One region of the Saccharopolyspora antiqui genome, then DNA from elsewhere that is predicted to be linked to it. Evidence: riboswitches for the same ligand, from Rfam matches in the RefSeq annotation. Region 1 holds a riboswitch; each other region holds the start of a gene.
What was found. A riboswitch is a leader RNA that binds a small molecule or an ion and turns the genes downstream of it on or off. The one in region 1 is predicted to bind cobalamin.
Positions count from the first base shown of each region.

Region 2: it holds a riboswitch for cobalamin, as region 1 does, so the genes downstream of both, cobN (cobaltochelatase subunit CobN) here and metE (5-methyltetrahydropteroyltriglutamate--homocysteine S-methyltransferase) in region 1, are expected to answer to the same signal.
Region 3: it holds a riboswitch for cobalamin, as region 1 does, so the genes downstream of both, ACTWQN_RS36210 (ribonucleoside-diphosphate reductase subunit alpha) here and metE (5-methyltetrahydropteroyltriglutamate--homocysteine S-methyltransferase) in region 1, are expected to answer to the same signal.

Region 1 is NZ_JBQQBO010000004.1:295,119-300,456, reverse strand. Features, by position in the region: gene ACTWQN_RS10255 (IclR family transcriptional regulator domain-containing protein) at 1-613, opposite strand, end outside; gene ACTWQN_RS10250 (dioxygenase family protein) at 731-1,597, shown strand; cobalamin riboswitch at 1,687-1,934, shown strand; gene metE (5-methyltetrahydropteroyltriglutamate--homocysteine S-methyltransferase) at 2,068-4,356, shown strand; gene ACTWQN_RS10240 (hypothetical protein) at 4,404-4,526, opposite strand; gene ACTWQN_RS10235 (serine hydrolase domain-containing protein) at 4,628-5,338, shown strand, end outside.
Region 2 is NZ_JBQQBO010000012.1:169,145-174,482, forward strand. Features, by position in the region: gene cobN (cobaltochelatase subunit CobN) at 1-2,307, opposite strand, end outside; cobalamin riboswitch at 2,407-2,539, opposite strand; gene ACTWQN_RS20315 (D-isomer specific 2-hydroxyacid dehydrogenase family protein) at 2,816-3,727, opposite strand; gene ACTWQN_RS20320 (bifunctional 4-hydroxy-2-oxoglutarate aldolase/2-dehydro-3-deoxy-phosphogluconate aldolase) at 3,745-4,341, opposite strand; gene ACTWQN_RS20325 (sugar kinase) at 4,344-5,318, opposite strand.
Region 3 is NZ_JBQQBO010000040.1:2,820-8,157, forward strand. Features, by position in the region: gene ACTWQN_RS36205 (ribonucleotide-diphosphate reductase subunit beta) at 1-264, opposite strand, end outside; gene ACTWQN_RS36210 (ribonucleoside-diphosphate reductase subunit alpha) at 434-2,821, opposite strand; cobalamin riboswitch at 2,929-3,141, opposite strand; gene ACTWQN_RS36215 (glycoside hydrolase family 3 C-terminal domain-containing protein) at 3,149-4,801, shown strand; gene ACTWQN_RS36220 (ABC transporter substrate-binding protein) at 4,829-5,338, opposite strand, start outside.

The sequences.
Region 1 (5,338 bases):
TCGAGCGGATTCCGGGCGCCAGCTGCTCATCGGTGGCGGCCCAGCCCTTGGCGCGCACGTCGCGCAGCGCCGCCGCGAACTCGGCGCGCTCGGGCTGCCACCTCGGGGTGATCCCGGACCGGCTGGGAACGCCGAGCACGCCGTCCAGTTCGGTGCTCGACAGATCGGCGAGCAGGACCTTGCCGAGCGAGGTCGGCGGCGCGGGGAAGCGGGTGCCGATCGTCACCGCCAGGGTCACCAGCTTCGGCACGGCCACCCGCGCCACGTACACGATGTCGGACCCGTCGAGCTGGGCGATCGAACACGACTCGTGCGTGCGTTCCACGAGTTGCCTGAGATGCGGCCTGCCCAATTCCCACAGGTTGCTGGTGCCGATGTAGGCCATGCCGAGTTCCAGCACCCGGGGCGTGAGGGTGAAGCCCGCGTCGGTGATGCGCACGTACCCCAGCTGTTCGAGGGTGATGAGGATCCGGCGCGCCGTGGGCCGGGCCAGGTCCGCGGCCGCGGCGACTTCGGACAACGACATCGTCGGTTGTCCTGGCCGGAAGCAGCGGAGGACGTCGAGTCCCCTGGCCAGGGCCTCGATGAACTCGGGGTTGCCGTCACGACGCATGACCGCAGGTTATCGCCTCCCGATCTCGCCGCGGCAGCGACGGCCTTGCCACGAACGGATCCGTTCGGCCAGGATGGCCGTACCACGGACGGATGTCCGCAAGGAGGAAGGTCTGCCATGGCGTTCGTCAACGAGGACAACATCACGGAGTTGGCCCTCCGGCGATGGGGCACCGCGCACTCACCGCGGCTGGCGCAGTTGATGACCGCGCTGGTGCGGCACATCCACGAATTCGCCCGCGAGGTCGAGCTCACCGACGACGAGTGGCTGGCCGCCATCGAATGGCTCACCGCCACCGGGCAGCTCAGCGACGAAAAGCGGCAGGAATTCATCCTCGCCTCCGATGTCATCGGGCTCAGCATGCTCGTCGTCCAGCTGAACAACCGCTTCTCGCCGACGGCGACCCCGGCCACCGTGCTCGGCCCGTTCCACATCGACGGCTCGCCGCCGGTGCCCTTCGGCCACGACATGTCCGATGGCCTGCCGGGCAAACCGCTGTTCATCACCGGCAAGGTCACCGACACCGGCGGAAAACCCATGCCGTCCGCGGTTCTGGACGTCTGGCAGGCCGATTCCGATGGCTACTACGAGTCCCAGATCGCCGAGATCGACGAAGCCCGGCTGCGCGCCAAGTACCAGACGCGCGAGGACGGCACGTACTGCATCCGCACCGTGGCGCCGCTGGGGTACTCGATTCCGATGGACGGCCCGGTCGGCGATCTGATCAAGAAGACCGACATCAGCCACTTCCGCCCGGCACACGTCCACTTCCTCATCGACGAGCCCGGCCACCACAAGCTGATCACCCACCTGTTCCAGGACGGCGTCGAATACCTCGACACCGACGTGGTCTTCGGCACCAAGGACGCGCTCGTGGTCGAGTTCGTCGAGCGGCCAGCGGGCCCGACACCCGACGGGGGCCAGCTCGACCAGCCCTACCTGCACGCCACCTACGACTTCGTCCTCGAACCGACCACCGACTGATCGCCGGTCGAACCACTGCCGCGAGCACCGCACCCACCCGGCTCGCAGGGCGCGTGCTGCGGGCCCTTGCCAACGGCTTGCCAGCCGGTAGTCTCCGAGGTGCTGGTGGTTCGGCTATCCACGGGATGTGACCGCGGGTGGCCGAGGCAAGAGGGAACCCGGTGCGAATCCGGGACTGCCCCGCAGCGGTGAGTGGGAACGACCGCCGTCCCCGGTCGCAGCAGACCGGGATTAGCACTGGGCACGTGTGCCTGGGAAGCGACGGCCAGTAGGAACGCCCGGCACGGACCGGGAGGAGCCCGCGAGTCCGAAGACCTGCCGCCGGTGCGCGCACCCGGTGGTGCGCGCTGATCCGAGGTCTCGCGGGAAGACCTGGCGGATGGTCAGCTCGTGGTCGCCGCGCTGGCTGGTTTCGCCTGTCTCCCGTCGGACCTCGGCGCATCTGTCGTCGAGCTCGCGAGGAGAGGGCGTTGACCAGCAAGATCGGATCTACCGTACTCGGCTACCCCCGGATCGGCCCCAACCGGGAACTCAAGCGCGCGTTGGAGAGCTACTGGTCGTCGCGCAGCAGCGCGGCGGAACTGCGCGAGGTCGCCCGTCGACTGCGCGTCGACACGTGGCGGTCGCTGCGGGACGCGGGGCTGGATTCGGTGCCCGGCAACACGTTCTCGTTCTACGACCACGTGCTGGACGCGGCGGTCACCTTCGGCGCGATCCCGGCGCGCTACACCGACCTGGGACTCAGCTCGCTGGACACCTACTTCGCCATGGCGCGCGGGGTGGAGTCCACGCCGCCGCTGGAGATGACGAAGTGGTTCGACACCAACTACCACTACCTGGTGCCCGAGATCGGTCCGGACACGCGGTTCTCGCTGGCCGACCGGACTGCGCTGGAGCAGTACCGGGAGGCGGCCGAGCACGGCGTGACCACCCGGCCGGTGCTGGTGGGTCCGCTTACGTTGCTGCTGCTGTCCAAGTCGGCGGCCGGGGCCGCCGAGTCGTTCCGGCCGCTGGACAAGCTCACCGAGCTCCTCGACGTCTACGCGGAGCTGCTGGGCGAGCTGCGCCGCGAAGGCGTGGCCTGGGTGCAGCTCGACGAACCCGCGTTCGCCGCCGACCGCTCGCCTGCCGAGCTGGCCGCGCTGCGCGCCGCCTACCGTCGCCTCGGTGACCTGCCCGAGCGCCCGAACCTGCTGGTCGCCGGTTATTTCGGTGATCTCGGCGAGGCGCTGGAAGTGCTGGCGTCCTGCCCGGTCGAGGCGCTCGGTGTCGACCTGGTGGCCGGGAGCTCCACGGCGGACGCGCTGTCACCGGTTCGCGGGCTGCGGGACAAGACGCTGGTGGCCGGGCTGGTCGATGGGCGCAACATCTGGCGCACCGATCTGGACAAGGCACTCGCGACGGCCGCCACGCTGCTGGGGGCGGCCGGTGAGCTGGCCGTGAGCACCTCCTGCTCGCTGCTGCACGTGCCCCACGACGTGGCGGCGGAGGCGAACATCGACCCGCAGGTCAAGTCGTGGCTGGCGTTCGCCGAGCAGAAGGTCCGCGAAGTCGTCGTGCTCGGCCGCGCGTTGCGCGAGGGCCGCGACGCGGTGGCCGAGGAGCTGGCCGCGGCGCGCGCCGCGGTTGCCGACCGGGCGACTGCCGATCGGGTGCACAACCATCGCGTCCGGGCCCGGCTGCAGGCGTTGCGGCCGACGGCCACGCAGCGCGAGCCGTACGCCGAAAGGCGCGCAGCCCAGCGGAAATCCCTGCGCCTGCCGCCGCTGCCGACCACGACGATCGGATCCTTCCCGCAGACCGCGGACGTTCGCAAGGCGCGTGCCGCGCTGCGCTCCGGCCGCCTCGACCGGGCCACCTACCAGCAGCGGATGCGGGACGAGATCGAGCGGGTCATCCGCCTGCAGGAAGAACTCGGACTCGACCTGCTGGTGCACGGCGAGCCCGAACGCAACGACATGGTGCAGTACTTCGCCGAAAACCTGGACGGTTTCGCCAGCACCGACAACGGTTGGGTGCAGTCCTACGGGTCGCGGTGCGTGCGCCCACCGATCCTGTTCGGCGATGTCTCCCGGCCGAAGGCGATCACGGTCGAGTGGGCGACCTTCGCCCAGCGGCTGACCGAGAAGCCGGTCAAGGGCATGCTCACCGGACCGGTCACGATCCTGGCGTGGTCGTTCGTCCGCGACGACCAGGCCCTCGCCGAAACCGCCAAGCAGGTGGCGCTGGCCATCCGGGACGAGGTGAGCGATCTGGAGACCGCTGGTATCCGGGTCATCCAGGTCGATGAACCGGCCCTGCGGGAGTTGCTGCCGTTGCGCGCGGTGCGGCACGAGCAGTACTTGGCGTGGGCGGTGGCCGCCTTCCGGCTGGCCACCTGCGGTGTCGCCGAGTCCACCCAGATCCACACCCACCTGTGCTATTCGGAGTTCGGCGAGGTGATCAACGCGATCGTGGCGCTGGACGCGGATGTGACCAGCATCGAGGCCGCCCGCTCGCGCATGGAGGTGCTCGACGACCTCAACGCGGTCGGCTTCGGACGCGATGTCGGCCCCGGTGTCTACGACATCCATTCACCGCGCGTACCGGAGCCCGCCGAGGTCGCCAACCTGCTGCGCGCCGCGCTGGAAGCCGTTCCGGCGCAGCGGTTGTGGGTCAATCCGGACTGCGGGCTGAAGACCCGCGGCTACGCCGAAGTCGAGAGGGCCTTGGCGAACATGGTCGCGGCAACCGCCGAAGTGCGCCGCTCGCTGCGCTGATCTCCGGTCGCCTGAGCGGCGGCGGTCGTTGCGGCGACCGCCGCCGCTCACGACGGGCGCATCGCGGCGTCGAGGACGGTTTCGGCCAGCGCGCGGGCTTGGCTGGCCGGTCCACCGACGCCCAGCGCCTGGGCGGACTCCTTTCGGAGCTTCCCGGCGAGCGACGCCAAATGGACGTTTTGGACGGCGGTTCTTGTTGTGGTGGAGGGAATATCCCGGGTTGCTCCTGGTTTGTTCAAACGTGAACCGGGACGAGCGACGAGGAGCTCCGATGTCGACCGAGACCAGCCCGCAGGGCACGGTGGCCGCAGGATTCGAATCCGTACGGGAGGAATTCGCTGCCGTGGCAGCGGACGAAGGCGGCGACTACGCCGCCCAACTGGTCGCCTACGTCGCGGGCCAGCGCGTCGTCGACCTCTGGGTCGGCCCGGAGATCGGCGGGGACTCGCTGACCGGCGTGTTCTCGTCCAGCAAGGGCGCGGCCTACCTGGTGGCGGCGCTGTTGGTGCAGGACGGGGTGCTCGACCTGGACCGGCAGGTGAGCCACTACTGGCCGGAGTTCGCCGCCGAGGGCAAGCAGGACATCCTGCTGCGCGAGCTGCTGTCCCACCGCGCCGGATTGGTCGGCGCCGACAGCGGGTTCTCGCTGGAGGAAATCGCCGACGACCGCGTCATCGCCGCGCGGCTGGCCGCGCAGCGCCCGTACTGGCGGCCGGGCACCGCGTTCGGGTACCACGCGCTGGTCATCGGAGCGCTCGTCGGCGAGGTGGTCTGGCGCACGACCGGCAAGACGTTGCAGGAGCACTTCGAGGAACGCGTCCGCGCACCATATGACCTCGACTTCTACCTGGGCCTGCCCGAAGACCGGGAGTCGCGCTTCCTGACGACCCTGCCCATGCGGCCCACCCCCGAACAGCAAGCCGAGTTGGCCGCGGCCGCGGTCGGACCGGAAAGCCTCAGCGGCATCGCTTCGAACCGCAAC
Region 2 (5,338 bases), on a different contig from region 1:
CTGCCCGGCCTGCCACCCGGTCTCGGCCAGTGCGGTGATCAGCTTGCGCGCCAAGGCTTCCAGCAGGTCGACCGCATCGGATGCGGAGGCGGCCGGGCCCTCGACGAGCTGCGTCAACGCGCTCGGCACGGCCACCTTCGCGCCCGGCTCGGCCAGCAGCGCCTGCTCGTCGAGTCCGAAGTGGACGGCGAGTGCGGAGCGCAGGCCGGGCAGCGCGCCGACGGTGCCGCCGAAGACCTGCCGGGCGCGCAGGATCGCGAGCACGTCGTTGACCAGTTCGCCATCGCGCGGCGCGCGGCCAAGGATGTGCAGGCCGTCGCGGATCTGCACGTCCTTGATCTCGCACAGGTAGCCGTCGACGTGCAGCACGAAGTCGTCGAAGGCCGCCGCGTCGGGCTGGTCCTCCTGGTGCAGGTCGTGGTGCAGGTCGGCGGAGGTGATCAGCTCCCAGATCTGGTTGCGCAGCGTGGGTTTCTTGGCCGGATCCAGGTCGGCGACGATGGCGTACTCGTCGAGCAGCTGCTCCAGCTTGGCGATGTCGCCGTAGCTGTCCGCGCGGGCCATCGGCGGGATCAGGTGGTCGACCACGACGGCGTGCCCGCGGCGCTTGGCCTGGGTGCCTTCGCCTGGATCGTTGACGATGAACGGGTAGATCAGCGGCAGCTCGCCCAGCACCGCGTCCGGTGCGCAGTCGGCCGCCAAGCCGAGGCCCTTGCCCGGCAGCCATTCCAGGGTGCCGTGCTTGCCCAGGTGGATCACCGCGTGCGCGCCGAACTCCTCGGCCAGCCACCGGTAGGCGGCCAGGTACTGGTGCGACGGCGGGAGGTCCGGATCGTGGTAGATCGCGATCGGGTTCTCCCCGAAGCCGCGCGGCGGCTGGATCATCAGCACCACGTTGCCGAAGCGCAGCGCCGCGACGTAGATCGAACCCTCGTCGTCGACGTAGAGGCTGCCGGGCGGGGCGCCCCAGTGTTCGGTCATCGCCGCCCGCAACGCCTCCGGCAACGCGTCGAACCACTCGCGGTAGCGCGTGGCGGGCACCCGGATCGCCGCCTCGGACATCTGGTCCTCGGTCAGCCACTCGACATCGTGCCCACCTGAGGCGATCAACCGGTGGATCAGCCTGTCGCCGTCCAACCCGGACACGTCCAGGCCGTCCAGGTCGTAGCCCGCGGCGGCCAGCGCGCGCAGCAGCACGACGGCCGACGCGGGAGTGTCCAGGCCGACGGCGTTGCCGACGCGGGAATGCTTGGTCGGGTAGGACGAGAGGACCACCCCGAGCCGCTTGTCCGCGTTGTCGACGTGGCGCAGCCGGGCCAGCGACACCGCGGTGCCCGCGACGCGCCGCGCCCGCTCCGGATCGGCGACGTAGACCGGGATGCCGTCCGGGCCGCTTTCCTTGAAGGAGAACGGCACGCTGATCAGCCGACCGTCGAACTCCGGCACCGCGACCTGCATCGCCGCGTCCATCGGCGACAGCGCCGCGTCGCTTTCCGCCCACACCGCCCGACTGGTGGTCAGGCACAGGCCCTGCAGGACGGGGATGTCGAGTTCGGCCAGCGCACCGGCGTCCCAGGAATCCTCGTCGCCACCCGCACTCGCCTCCGCCGCCACGGTTCCACCGGCGGCCAGCACGGTCGCCACCAGGGCATCGCAGCCGCTGAGCAGCTCGCGCAGCCCGGCCGCATCGGTCAGCCCGCGCAGCGAACCGCAGAACACCGCCACCGCGTTGGCACCGGCGTCTTCCACCTGGTCGGCCAGGGAATCCACGAACGCGGTGTTGCCCGCCAGGGCGTGGGCGCGGTAGAAGACGATGCCCACCGTGGGCCGGGACGGATCGTGCGGCCGGTCGCTGTGGCGACCGAACTCGGGCATCTTCTCCGGTGCGGCGAAGCCCTCCCCGGTCAGCAGCACCGTGTCGGAGAGGAACCGGGCCAGCTGGGCGAGGTTCTCCGGGCCGCCTTCGACGAGGTAGGCGAGCGCCTGCGCGGTGACCCCGGTGGGCACAGTGGACAGTGCCATCAGCTCGGCGTCCGGGGTGGCCTCGCCACCGAGCGCGACTGTGGGGACACCGGTGGCCAGCACCGCGTCGAGGCCTTCCGACCAGGCCCGACGGCCACCCAGCAGGCGGACCACCACCACGTCCACGTCGGTGAGCAGTGCCGGGACCTCTTCGGCGGCGACGCGGGCGGGGTTCGCGACCCGGTAGTCGGCGGCAGCGGCTTTGGCAGCCAGCAGATCGGTGTCCGCAGTGGACAGCAGCAGGACTCGCCCAATTTCACCGGGCCCAATTTCACCGGGCCCAATTTCACCGGGGCCAATTTCGCGGGGAGTCGTTTCGCGGGCAGGCTCGCTCACGGTCGTCCTCTCTCGGGGTGCGCGCCCCGGTGGGGTCACGGCGGCAGGAGTGTCCTGGCTCCCGGATCACCGCAGGTCTCCGCCTTCCCGCCCGAGCCGCCATCGCGGTCCGGGCAGTGGCTAGTGGGGGCTGCTCCCCGGTCACAGTGGCGCGACCGCCCCGGATTCGCACCGGGTTCCTCCGCGACACCGCCGTCTGGCTGGACCTCATCCTAACGGCTCAAGCACCGCCGACCCGGACACCGCCGAACCATCTCGGCGAGCTGCGACAGCAGCCCTGCCCAACACCGCAGCCCCGAAATCCGGCAAAGCACCCTGCCAGGTTCGGGACTTGGCCGTGACCGGCTGCGCGCCGGTGCCGAGGAAACGGGCGATTTCACGGGAAATCGGCAGTTCCCGTGGAGAGAGGGTGGCGGTTTCGCGCGAAATCGCCCGACCCCCGCACCACCCGGGTGCGTCAGTAGCCCGCTGCGCGGTCGACCACGCCGAGCAACGGCTCGCCCGCCAGCCTCCGGCGAACGTTGTCCTCGACCCGCCGGGCCAGGGCCGGGATCAGCAGCGACTGCGGGTTCGCGGAGTGCGGCGAGATGATCGCCCGCGGATGCTGGAAGAGCGGATGTCCGTCCGGCAGCGGTTCCGGGTCCGTCACGTCCAACGCCGCGCCACCGATGCGCTCCGCGTCCAACGCCGCCACCAGCGCGTCGGTGTCGACCAGCGATCCGCGCGCGATGTTGACCAACCACGCGTCGGCGCGCATCCGGGCCAGCGCATCGGCATCGATCAGCTTCGCCGTCTCAGCGGTCGCCGGCGCGGCCAGCACGACGAAGTCCGACTCGGCCAGCAGTTGGCCCACCCCGGCGACGTCGTCGGATCCCCAGGTCCAGGCCGCCCCGTCGACCGGTTTGCCGGACCTGTTCACCGCGAGCACCCGAACCTCGAAGGGCCGCAACAACTCGATCAGCGCCCGACCGATGCCGCCCGCACCGATGATGCCGACCGTCGCGCCGAACAGACCGCGCATGCCCGCCGGACGCGCCCAGCGATCGGCCCGGGCCATCACGTTCAGCCGTCGCGCTCCGGCCAGCATCAGGCCGAGGGTGTGTTCGGCGACGGTCTGGGCGTAGGTGCCCGCCGCGGAGGTGAAGGTGATGCCGTCGCGCAGCGCACCGGCGGCCACCCAGGATTCGATACCGGCCGAGGGAAGCTGCACCCACTCCAGGCCTGAGTGGTCGAATTCGGCGAACCGGTCGGGCTTGCCGCCGTACCAGATCAGCGCGGTGGACTCCGCGGCCGAGCCGAGCTCGGCACCCGCCGCGACGACCGCCGCCGAAAGCTCCGGCGGGGCGTCCGGACCGATGTGGACCTTCACGTCTACTCCGTCTCCGATCAGCTGTTGTCGACCAACTTCGCCAAGGCGGGCAGCTGGTCGGCATCCTCCAACGCCGAACCGACCGCGACCACGGCCGCCCCGGCCGCGAGGAATTCCGGTGCGTTGTGCGAGTTCATCCCACCGGTGGCCACCATGCGCAGGCCCGGGAACGGGCCGAGCATCGCCCGGAACCACCCGGCGCCCAGCTCCGCAGCCGGAAACGCCTTGATCCAGGACAGTCCGAGGCGGTGGGCGTGCTGGATCTCGCTCGGGGTGGCCACGCCGGGCAGGTGCGGCAGGTCGAGTTCCGCGCTCAGCCGAGCGACCTCGGGGTCCAGGCCCGGCGCCACGGTGAACGCCGCGCCGAGTTCCTTGGCGGTGTGCAGCTGCTCGGTGGTCACGATCGTCCCGGCGCCCACCGGTCGATCGCGCTTCGCGCCCGCCAGCACCGCCGCGCGCAGCGACGACTCGGCCCGCTGGGTTTCGATCGGTACCTCGACCGCCTCGATGCCCAGATCCCACGCCCGCTCGGCCAGTTCGACGGTCCGCTGCGGGTCCATCCCGCGCAGGATCGCCATGACCGGGCCGGTGAAGAGCTTGTCGAAGAAACCCACGTTCACTCACTCCTGCCGAAGCTCAAGGTGCCCCACTGCTGCTCGTCGTAGCCGAGCCACTCGTCTATCGCGCCACGATCCGGCGGCGCCACGTGGTCTTCGGTGCTGAGCAGGCTCTGCGCGGCCAGGATGTGCCCGAGCCGCAGGCACCGGACGCCGTCCTCGCCGCGCAGCACACCGGAGAGGTATCCGGCGGCGAAGGCGTCCCCGGCGCCCACCGGCTCAACGACGTCGACCTTCGGGGCTGGCACGACCACCGTGTCATCCCCCAGGGCGTAGGCGGCATCGGCGCCGTCCTTGACCACGACGGTACTCGGCTCATCCAGCAGTTTCCGCACGTCCGCAGCGGTTTCGACGCCCCAGAGGGTGGTCGCCTCGTCAAGTCCGACGAACACGACATCGGCGAGCTGGGCGAGTTCCCGCAGCCGCGGCCCGGCCCGCTCGACCGACCACAGCGCTGGGCGGTAGTTGACGTCGAAGGTGATCCGGGCGCGGCGTTCGCGGGTCAGCACCCGCTGGACGAGCCGGTCGCAGCCGTCGGACAGCGCGGCGGTGATGCCGCTGAGGTGCAGCAGTCGCGGCGCGTCGAGCAGTTCGTCCGCGAGGAAATATTCGTCCATTGTGGACGCTGCGGAGCCCGCTCGGTAGTAGTAGACCCTGGTGCCCTGCGGGCCGGGATCCTTGAAGTACACGCCGGTCGGCGCGTCGGAGCGCACCTCCACCAGGCCGGTGTCCACTCCGGCGGCAGCGATGGCCGCCACCATGCGGCGGCCGAGCGGATCGTCGCCAACCCGGCTGGCCCAGCCGACCCGGTGCCCGAGCGCGGCCAGGTGAATGGCCACATTGGACTCGGCACCACCGGCGGAGAGGGTGAACGTCGGGGCCTGTTCGAGGGACACCGGGGCGGCCGGGGAAACCAGCGACATCGTCTCCCCCAGGCACAACACCTCACCGGGGCCGCTGCTGGGCTCCGCCACGTTCGCCTCCTCGATCACGC
Region 3 (5,338 bases), on a different contig from region 1:
GAGCAGGCGTTCGTCGGCGCTGAGACCGTCGGTGGACTTCCACAGCGCGATGTCGGCCTGCATGGAGATTTCCGTTGGCATCCAGTGGTTGTTGCAGCCCGAGAGGTACTTCTCCCAAGCCCAGCCGTACTTGAGCGGGAGCAGTTGGTTGACGTCGGCGCGCGCGTTGATCATCGCCTTGTCACCGACGTCGACGCGTCCGGCGGCACGGTCGATCTGACCGAGCCCGGCGGCCGACGCGGACTGGGACTGCACTGAGGTCATCGGAATTCCAATCGGCGGATACCCCGGCCTTCAGCTCGGGGAGGAGTCGATCCCGAGTGTTGTTGGTCTCCACCCGATGATCGGCAGAACGGGGCGGGGCAGTTCCAGGCAAGGACTGCCCCGCGGTATCAGGGAGAAAGCGGACGCCTCACCTGGCGTGTCGGGATCGTTACTGGCAGGCTTCGCAGTCGGGGTCTTCGACCGAGCAGGCGGCGGCTGTCGTGATCGTCGGGACGGCGTTGAGCTTGCCGTCGGTGCCGCGCAGGGTGCTCTTCTCCACGTGGGTCGCGCTGGTGGAGCGCAGGTAGTAGGTGGTCTTGAGGCCCTTCCGCCAGGCGAGCCGGTAGAGCTCGTCGAGCTTGCGGCCGCTGGGTCGGCTGACGTAGAGGTTGAGCGACTGCGCCTGGTCGATCCACTTCTGCCGCCGGGCCGCTGCCTCGACCAGCCAGTGCGGTTCGATCTCGAACGCGGTCGCGTACAGCTCCTTGAGCTGCTGCGGGATCCGCTCGATCGGCCACAGGCTGCCGTCGTGGAACTTCAGGTCCGCGACCATCGCGGCGTCCCACAGCCCGGCCGCCTTCAGGTCGGCGACCAGGTGCGGGTTGACGACGGTGAAGTCGCCGGACATGTTCGCCTTGACGTACAGGTTGCGGTAGACGGGCTCGATGGACTGGTTGACCCCGCAGATGTTGGAGATCGTGGCGGTCGGCGCGATGGCCATCACGTTGGAGTTGCGCATGCCGTCGCGCCGCACCCGTGCCCGCAGCGCGTCCCAGTCCATGGTGGACCCGGCGGCCAGGTCGAGGTCGCCGTCGCGGGCGTCGGCGAGCAGCCGCAGCGAGTCGACGGGCAGGATCCCCCGGCTCCACAGCGACCCGTCGAACGACTCGTACCGGCCGCGCTCGACGGCGAGTTCGCTGGACGCGGCGATGGCGTGGTAGCTGATCTGCTCCATGCTGCGGTCGGCGAACTCGACGGCGGCCGCCGATGACATCGGGATGCGCCCGACGATCAGCGCGTCGGCGAAGCCCATCAGCCCCAACCCGATCGGCCGGTGCCGCAGGTTGGACCGGCGCGCCTCGGGAACCGTGTAGAAGTTGATGTCGATGACGTTGTCCAGCATCCGCACCGCGGTGCGGATGGTGCGTTGCAGCCGCTCGGCGTCGATGCCGTCGGGGGTGATGTGCCTGGCCAGGTTGATGGATCCGAGGTTGCACACGGCGACCTCGTCGGTGCTGGTGTTCAGGGTGATCTCGGTGCACAGGTTGGAGGAGTGCACGACGCCGACGTGCTGCTGCGGGGACCGCAGGTTGCACGCGTCCTTGAAGGTGATCCAGGGGTGGCCGGTTTCGAAGAGCATGGTCAGCATCCGCCGCCACAGCTCCACCGCGCGGACCCGGCGGAACACCCGGATCTCGCCGCGATCGGCGGCCTGCTCGTAGGCGCGGTAGCGCTCGGCGAAATCCTGGCCGTAGCGGTCGTGCAGGTCCGGGGTCTCGTCCGGGGAGAACAGCGTCCACTGCTCGTCGGCTTCGACGCGGCGCAGGAATTCGTCGGGCACCCAGTTGGCGGTGTTCATGTCGTGGGTGCGGCGGCGGTCGTCGCCGGTGTTCTTGCGCAGGTCGAGGAACTCCTCGACGTCGATGTGCCAGGTCTCCAGGTAGGCGCACACCGCGCCCTTGCGGCGACCGCCCTGGTTGACCGCGACGGCGGTGTCGTTGGCGATCTTCAGGAACGGCACCACGCCCTGGGACTTGCCGTTGGTGCCGTTGATGTGGGCGCCGATGCCGCGCACCGGCGTCCAGTCGTTGCCCAACCCGCCGGAGTACTTCGACAGCAGCGCGTTGTTGCTGATCGAATGGAAGATACCGGACAGATCGTCGTCCACAGTGGTCAGGAAGCAGGACGACAGCTGCGGTCGGGTGGTGCCCGCGTTGAACAGGGTCGGCGTCGAGCACATGAAGTCGAACGAGGACAGCAGTTGGTAGAACTCGATGGCGCGGGCCTCGCGGTCGTCCTCGCGCAGCGCGAGCCCCATCGCGACCCGCATGAAGAACGCCTGCGGCAGCTCGAACCGGGTGCCGTCGTGGTGCAGGAAGTAGCGGTCGTAGAGGGTCTGCAGGCCGAGGAACCCGAAGGTCAGGTCGCGTTCCGGCAGCAGTGCGCGCCCGAGTCGGGCCAGGTCGAAGGTGCCCAGTTCGGGGTCCAGTCGCGCCAGTTCGATGCCGCGCCGCACGTAGTCGACGAAGTACTGCGGGTAGCGCTCCCGCATCTCGTCCTGGTCGGCTTCCCGCGGTTCGCCCAGGAAGTTCAGCGCTTCGCGGCGCAGCTGGTGCAGCAGGAGCCGGGCGGTGACCTGCGAGTAGTTGGGTTCGGTCTCGATCAGGGTGCGCGCCGCCATGATCTGCGCCAGCGAGAGTTCGTCGTCGCTGATTCCGGCATAACCGGTGCGCCGCACTTCGTCGAGCACGGCGTCGGCCGAGACGCCGGGCAGTCCGGCGCAGGCCTGGTGGACCACAGTGGACACCCGGGTCCAGTCGTCAAGTGTCTTGGTCACGGGCTCTCTCCCTCGTGAGCTCGGCGAACCGCGATGGCGCGCGAGGACACCGCGGTAGCGCCGCTGGTGGTCCGCGCGGACTCGCCCTCGAAGTCCCGGACAGCACGCTCGCGCGTGCACCGGTGGCAGGTCTTCGGACTCACGGGCGGCCTACTGGTCGTGGCTTCCCAGGCTCTCGCCCAGTGCTGTACCCGCTGCCGTCTGGCAGCCGGGTCACGACGGTCGTTCCCGTTCACCGCTGCGGGGCAGTCCCGGATTCGCACCGGGTTCCCTCTTGCCTCGCCGGATGCCTCCGGCGAACCACCAGCGAGCGACACACTACATGTTGTGTCTGGGGTTGGTGAGCATGGGCAGATATCGGCGTGTCGGTGTCCCGCTCGACAGTCCGGGCACTACGTCGCCAACGACAGCGAGACGGAGCGGCTCAGCTACGACGCGGTGATCGACGAGCCGACGTTGCGCGAGGTCTACCTGAAGCCGTTCGAGCGGATCATCGCGAAGGCGTCGCCGTGGGCGCTGATGGCCGCCTACAACTCGGTCAACGGACAGACCATGACCGAGAATTCCGTGCTGGTGAACGACATCCTCAAGGGCGAGTGGGGTTGGGACGGCGCGCAGGTGGCGGTGATCGGGGAGAGCGCCACGATTCCGGCGGTGCAGGGCGGTGGTTCGCCGCACGTCAGCCCGCCGCACGTGGTGACGCCGCTGGCGGGTCTGCGGGCCACGCTGCCCGACGCGGACGTGGTGTACCAGCGCGGGGTGCGGCATCGGCGGCTGCTGGACGTGCTGGCGCGAACGGAGATCTTCGACCCGACGGGCGAGGGGACCGGCATCCGGGTCGAGTACCTGGACGGCGCGGGCCAGGTCCTCAGCAGCGAGTTGCGCGGCACCGAGCGGCTGGTGTGGCTCGGTGGGCTACCCAGCGGGACGAAATCGTTGCGGTTGCGGGGAAATCTCGCCGCCGAACTCGGCGAGCACCTGTTCGGGGTCAACGGCACCGGGCATTTCCGCGTCGAGGTGTCCGGGCGCGCGGTGCTGGACGTGGCTGCGGTCAGCGCTGACGGTGTCGCCGATCCGTTGGGCGACCTGATCGAACCACCCGAGCAGCGGTTCAACGTCGTGCTCGTCGAATCGGACCTGGACGCGGCGGGCCGAGCGGCGTTGACGGTGGAGTTCACCCCGCGCAGCCTCGACCTGCTGGTCGCCGTCGGGATCGGGCACCGCGCGCGGGAGTGGGACGACGCCAGCGAACTCGCCGCCGCGCTGGCGGTCGCCCGCGAAGCCGATGTCGCGGTGGTCGTGGTCGGCACCAACGACGAGGTCGAGACCGAGGGCCGCGATCGCGCCTCGCTGGACCTGCCGGGCACCCAGAACGAACTGGTCCGCAGGGTCGCGGCGGTGAATCCGCGCACCGTGGTGGTGGTCAACGCCGGGTCGCCGGTGATCATGCCCTGGGCTGGCGAGGTGCCCGCGGTGCTGTGGACCTGGTTCGGCAGCCAGGAGTACGGCGATGCGCTGGCGGACGTGCTGCTCGGTCGCATCGAGCCCGGTGGCCGACTGCCGACCACCTTCCCGGCCGAACTGGCCGATGTGCCGGTCCCGCTGCCCGGTGTCCAACCGGTGGACGGCGAATTGCACTACGCCGAGGGAGATCTGGTCGGGTATCGCGCCTACGCGGACCGCGGCGTGCGCCCGGCATTCCACTTCGGACACGGGCTGGGCTACACCGCTTGGGAGTACGTCGAGGCCGTCGTCGACGGCGATGCGGTGCGGGTGAAGCTGCGCAACACCGGTGAGCGGGCGGGCCGCGAGGTCGTTCAGGTGTATGCCGACGAGCCGTTTCGGTTGGCGGGCTTCGCCGTCGTGGCGGCCGAGGCGGGTGCCGAGGTGTCGGCGATGATCGACGTCGAGCCGGGCGGTGGGTTCTTGGTCGGGCGCAGCGCCGGGGATCTGCGGATCAGCGCGGCGACGAGCCCGTGAGCCGGTCGACCCACGGGCTCGTGCCGATCACTGCTGGGTGAGGTACTTCTGCAGGTCGTCGAGGACCATGTTGGCCGCCATCGGGCCGATGCCGAGGAACCAGGTGTCGTCGGGCACCTCGATGGCCTTGCCGCCGCGCACCGCGCCGAGCGTCGTCCACTGCACCGAGTTGACCACGCCGGTCAGCTGCTGCTTGGCGGTGTCGCCGTAGGCGGAGTAGAACAGCATGTCGCCGTCGGCCTGGGAGATCTGCTCGCGGCTGATCTTGGTGAAGGTCTGGTCGGGCAGTTGGTTCTCGGGGCGGCCCAGGCCCGCGTCGGCCAGGATGGTGCCGATGAACGAACCCTTGTCGTAGAGCCGGATGTCGCCGGGGGTGAAGCGCAGCACGCTGATCTTGCGGGCGGCCGGGTCGCCGACCTGCTTGCCGATGTCGGCGGCGCGCTGCTGGTAGGTGTCCAGGATCTGCTGGGCTTCGGTCTTCTTGCCCAGCGCGTCGGCGTCGAGCAGGAAGTTCTGCTTCCAGTTCTTGCCGACGGT